Labilibaculum sp. DW002: one gene and its partner. The protein of the gene in region 2 interacts with the protein of the main gene of each other region in a pairwise test. Links are inferred from orthologs where the notes say so. Each region holds a gene or a part of one and is shown on either strand. Other genes may lie near its edges.

Region 1 (2,900 bases), on a different replicon or contig from region 2:
GTAAGGTTGACTTACCCGATCCATTTAAACCGATAATACCAATCTTTGCCCCATAAAAGAAAGAAAGGTTAATATTATTCAATACTTTTTTTTGCGATGAGAACGTTTTACTAACACGATCCATCGAAAAGATAATCTTCTTATCGTCTGCCATTATATATACATTATTTATTTTTTACAATTTCTTACTTCTGCAAAAATAGAAAATTTGCTTCGATAATTTAGATATTCATTTCCACTTTAGAACTATTAATATCTAGACAGATAGATATACTCATCAATAATCTAATGTGAAATTGAACAATTCTATTTTTTATTATAGTTAAAAATCCCTACTTTTAATTATCAAAATATGGGGCTATTATGGAGAAGACTGCAAATAAAAAACTTTCTGAATTACTAGAACGAATAGGCATAGAGACTAAGAAGAAAATATTCTGGGAAGAAACTATTGACTCTTCTGTTGTTGTAAAAACGCATCCGAACAAAAGAAACATTCCTATAAAAGAAGCTAAAGTTCTTTTGGTAGAAGATCAGCCAAGCAATAGAAAAACTATTGAAGTTTTCTTAAAACAAAAAGTAGCTAAGGTGGATATCGCTGAAAATGGTAAACAAGCGGTAGAACTTTTTGCAAAAGAACAATACGATATTGTCTTAATGGATTTACAAATGCCAATTATGGGTGGAATAGAAGCTTCTTTGAGAATTCGCAAAATAGAAGAAGATCGTGATTTCTCTATTCCAATTATTGCCTTTACCGCAAACTTTTATTCTGATGATAAGGAAATTTCAATTGAAGTAGGTATGAACGCTTATTTATCCAAACCATTTCAATCAAAAACTTTATTTGCCTTGATGCAAGAATACATTTAGTAAATTTCACATATAAAAAAAAGGGATCTGAAAAGATCCCTTTTTTGTTTTTATAAAATATGGATTAACATCCAAATTTAGCGTTAGCTCCCAATTCTTCTTCAATACGAAGTAATTGATTGTACTTAGCCATACGGTCAGAACGGCTCAAAGAACCAGTTTTAATCTGTCCGGCATTTGTAGCAACAGAAATGTCAGCGATAGTAGCATCTTCAGTTTCACCAGAACGGTGAGAAGTTACTGAAGTATAACCCGCACGGTGAGCCATTTCAATAGCATTTAACGTCTCAGTTAAAGTACCAATTTGGTTTACCTTAATCAAGATAGAGTTAGCAGCCTTAAGCTCGATACCTTTAGCTAAGTAGTCAACGTTAGTTACGAATAAATCGTCACCTACGATCTGACACTTGTCACCGATAAGAGCATTTAAAGCAACCCATCCATCCCAGTCACCTTCGTCCATACCATCTTCGATAGAATCAATTGGGTACTTAGCGATTAACTCAGCTAAATAAGCAGCTTGTTCTTCAGAGTTTCTCTTAGCTCCGTTTGGCTCAAAAATGCTATAGTCATATACACCATCCTTGAAAAACTCAGAAGCAGCACAGTCCATTGCGATAGAAACATCACCACCATCTTCTTTACGACCAGGCTTGTAACCAGCGTTTTTAACAGCAGTAAGGATACACTCGATAGCTTCTTCAGTACCACCCAACATTGGAGCGAAACCACCTTCGTCACCTACAGCAGTAGAAAGATTTTTACCTTTAAGTACTTTAGCAAGAGCGTGAAATACTTCAGCACCCATTCTTAAAGCCTCACGGAAAGATGGAGCACCAATAGGACGAATCATGAACTCCTGGAATGCGATAGTCGCATCAGAGTGAGATCCACCATTAATGATGTTCATCATAGGAACCGGAAGAACGTTAGCATTAGCTCCACCGATATAACGGTACAATGGTAACTCAGAGTATGCAGCAGCGGCTTTAGCAGCAGCCAAAGATACACCTAACATAGCATTAGCACCTAATTTTGATTTTGTTTTAGTACCGTCAAGAGCGATCATTGCCTTATCGATAGCAACTTGGTTAGTTGCATCCATACCGATTAAAGCAGGAGCGATAACGTTATTCACGTTTTCAACAGCTTTTAACACACCTTTTCCTAAGTAACGTGACTTATCACCATCACGAAGCTCCAAGGCTTCATTTTCACCTGTAGAAGCTCCGGAAGGAACACCAGCGCGTCCCATATAACCACTTGCAAGTGTTACTTCTACTTCGATAGTTGGATTTCCACGTGAGTCAAGAATCTCACGACCGTGAATCTTTACAATTTCTGACATAACTTACGTATTAAAAAAATTATAATAGTAACAATTTTACTTCTTTATTTTCAACCCTAAATTTCGGTAAATTAATGCAATAAACTGGTATGAAGTATTCTAAAACATACCAAATATTTTACGCAAACGTTGGAAAAATCTTTAGGGCATTAAAAAAGGGATAAAGTTAGACTTTATCCCTTTTGATATTGTAGAAGGAAGTTCTATTTTTCTTCCTTGTTAGTTGTATCCTCAGCAGTTTTTGGAGTCTCTTCAGACTTCGCTTCTGCTTTAGTTTCTTCTACAGTTTCTGTTGTTGCTTGCGCTTCAACAGTTTTTGCAGAACTACGTCTTCTACGTGTAGTTTTCTTAACTTCAGCTTTTTTCTCTGTTACGTAAGTCTCATTGAAATCAACTAGCTCGATAATACACATTTCTGCGTTATCTCCTAAACGATTTCCTGTCTTAAGAATACGAGTGTAACCTCCGTTACGAGTCGCAACCTTAACTGAAACTTCTCTGAACAACTCAGTAACGGCTTCTTTTTGCTTTAAGTAGCTAAAAACAACACGTCTTGAGTGAGTAGTATCTTCCTTACTTTTAGTAATCAATGGCTCTACATACATTTTTAAAGCTTTAGCTTTAGCAGTAGTTGTACTGATTCTTTTGTGTAAGATTAAAGAAGACGCCATATTTGAAA
Region 2 (2,859 bases):
AGGATTGCAAATTTTAAATAAATATCCTAATGTTAGTATCTTTATTCAACCAAGCGATATTCGTTGTTATTCCGATGCTGAATACCGAAAGGCAGGCTTTTTTCTAACTGAAGATTTACGTGAATGTGATATTTTAATAGGTGTGAAAGAGGTAAGTATTCCAACATTAATTCCGAATAAGACCTATTTGTTTTTCTCGCATACAGCCAAAAAACAGATATACAACCGAGAATTATTACATCAGATTATCAAGCGAAACATCACTTTAATTGATTATGAATATTTAACAGATAAGTCTCATAAAAGATTGGTTGCGTTTGGTCATTGGGCTGGTGTTGTTGGTGCGTATAAAGCTTTGCGTGCTAGAGGAATGAGAACTGATTTTTTTGATCTCCCATCTGCAATTTTTTGTAAAGATATGGAGGAGATGTATCATCATTTACGAAAAGTACAATTGAAACCTGTGAAGATATTAATTACAGGAGGTGGTCGAGTTGCGAATGGAGCAATGCAGACGATTCGAATATTGAATCTTAAAGAAGTTACGGCCCATGAATTTTTAAATAAAGAGTATGATGAACCTGTTGTGTGTAGAATTGATCCAGATCAATATGTTGAAAGAATAGATGGTTCAGAATTTAATTTGAAAGATTTTTATGCGAACCCAGAGAAATATAGATCTACATTTAAACGATTTACAAAAGTGGCAGATTTATATATTGCTTGTCATTATTGGGATCCAAAAGCTCCTAAATTCATTTTGCCAGAAGATTATAAAGAAGATGATTTTAAAATTTCGGTAATTGCCGATGTGAGTTGTGATATAAATGGTCCTATTGCATCAACCTTACGTCCGTCAACAATAGCTTCATCTTTTTATGGATATGATCGTTTTAACGAAGAAGAAACAATTCCATTTGTAGATAAGAAGAATGTTACTGTAATGGCTGTAGATAATTTACCTGGTGAGTTGCCTAGAGATTCCTCAATAGATTTTGGAGAAGCCTTGTATCAAAATGTATATGAGGCCTTATTTAACGAAGATCCAGATGGGATTCTAGAAAGAGCAACAATTGCTAAAGGAGGAAAATTGATGCCAGCTTTTGAGTATTTGCAAGATTATTTAGAAGGGAAAGATGCTGTGTCGGTATAAACTAAAAAGACCAAATGTGAAACATTTGGTCTTTTTATATTTTCTTATAGATTTTTCAAATCTGATATGGTTTGATTTGGATCTTTAGCACCAAAAACAAAGCTTCCAGCAACTAAAGCATCTGCTCCAGCTTCTATTAGTTTTTTGCCTGTTTCAAGATTAACACCTCCATCAATTTCAATAATTACTTCAGTATTTTTTTCTTTAATCAGCTTTGCTAATTTTTCTACTTTATTATACGTGCTTTCGATAAAGCTTTGACCTCCAAAGCCAGGGTTGACACTCATTAAAAGAACAACATCGATATCAGTAATGATTTCCTCCAAAACAGAAATAGGTGTGTGGGGGTTTAGAGAAACACCTGCTTTCATGCCATGAGAATGAATGTTTTGAATTGTTCTGTGCAAATGAGTACAAGCTTCGTAATGTACGGTTAGAATATCGGCTCCAGCTTTTTTAAATGCTTCTATGTAGCGATCTGGATCTACAATCATAAGATGAACATCCAATGGCTTTTTAGCTATTTTATTGATTTGTTCGATAACAGGAAGTCCATAAGATATGTTAGGTACGAATACCCCATCCATAATATCCAAGTGGAACCAGTCGGCCTGACTATTATTAACCATCTCTATGTCAGAGCCAAGGTTCATAAAATCAGCAGCTAATAAGGACGGTGAAATTATTGTTTGCATTTGCTTGTTTACTTTTGGTTTAAATATGACGCAAATATATAAACAAAAAAAAGATAAGAAGTGGTAAATGAGTATTTACCAGTAATTCTTATCTTTTTCTCACCCTAAAATTTTAAGTTATTCTCCTAAATAAGTTTTCAATATCTTCGATCTAAATGTCGATTTCATTTTCTTAATAGCCTTTTCTTTGATCTGACGAACTCTCTCACGAGTCAAATCAAACTCCTTACCAATTTCTTCAAGAGAACATGGCGGATTCCCTTTTAAACCAAAATACATACGAATAATTGTCCCTTCTCTATTCGATAGTGTTGAAAGCGAACGCTCAATTTCAATAATCAAGGAATCCCGGAGCAGTATTTTATCCGGACCAATATCATCGGTGCTTAAAAGAATATCATATAGAGTATTATCTTCTTCCGAATTAATTGGTGCATCCATAGATATCTGACGTCCGGAAGCCTTAATAGCCTCTTTAACATCCTTAGGACTCATATCCAAAACATTAGCAACCTCATCAGGAGATGGCTCACGCTGATACTCCTGCTCCAATTGAGCTAGTGTTTTGCTAATTTTATTAATAGATCCAATCTTATTAAGTGGTAACCTTACAATTCGCGATTGCTCTGCCAATGCTTGTAAAAGCGATTGACGAATCCACCAAACAGCATAAGATATAAATTTAAATCCACGAGTTTCATCGAAACGCTGAGCGGCTTTAATAAGGCCTAAGTTACCTTCATTAATCAAATCGGATAAACTTAATCCTTGATTTTGATATTGCTTAGAGACTGAAACAACAAATCTTAAATTTGCTTTGATCAATCTATCCAGAGCTGCTTTGCTGCCTTTTTTTATTTCCCGAGCCAAGGCTACTTCCTCCTCGGCAGTAACAAGATCTACCTTGCCAATTTCTTGCAAGTAACGATCCAGAGACGGGGTCTCTCTGTTGGTGACTTGCTTTGTGATTTTTAGTTGTCTCATAGTGGATTTAATGGTATTTAATGCGAA

What was found. Proteins that work in one complex are often made in the same cells at the same time.
Region 1: the proteins of rpe (region 2) and eno interact in binary tests that used the Escherichia coli proteins (3 or more experiments, as listed by UniProt). The link is inferred for Labilibaculum sp. DW002 from one-to-one orthologs.

Annotation. Positions count from the first base shown.
Region 1 is NZ_JAKJSC010000001.1:2,312,863-2,315,762, forward strand. What follows is about bases 80-2,900. They hold eno (phosphopyruvate hydratase), read right to left. Parts: upstream 2,222-2,900; coding sequence 938-2,221; downstream 80-937. Other genes in these bases: ettA (energy-dependent translational throttle protein EttA), read right to left, coding at 80-154; L3049_RS08960 (response regulator), read left to right, coding at 364-873; rplQ (50S ribosomal protein L17), read right to left, coding at 2,425-2,900. Outside these bases: more of ettA, read right to left, coding at 1-79. UniProt on the Escherichia coli protein: Catalyzes the reversible conversion of 2-phosphoglycerate (2-PG) into phosphoenolpyruvate (PEP). It is essential for the degradation of carbohydrates via glycolysis.
Region 2 is NZ_JAKJSC010000002.1:218,414-221,272, forward strand. The notes cover bases 24-2,803. They hold rpe (ribulose-phosphate 3-epimerase), read right to left. Parts: upstream 1,849-2,803; coding sequence 1,198-1,848; downstream 24-1,197. Other genes in these bases: L3049_RS12520 (NAD(P)-dependent oxidoreductase), read left to right, coding at 24-1,153; L3049_RS12530 (sigma-70 family RNA polymerase sigma factor), read right to left, coding at 1,966-2,803. Outside these bases: more of L3049_RS12520, read left to right, coding at 1-23; more of L3049_RS12530, read right to left, coding at 2,804-2,832. UniProt on the Escherichia coli protein: Catalyzes the reversible epimerization of D-ribulose 5-phosphate to D-xylulose 5-phosphate.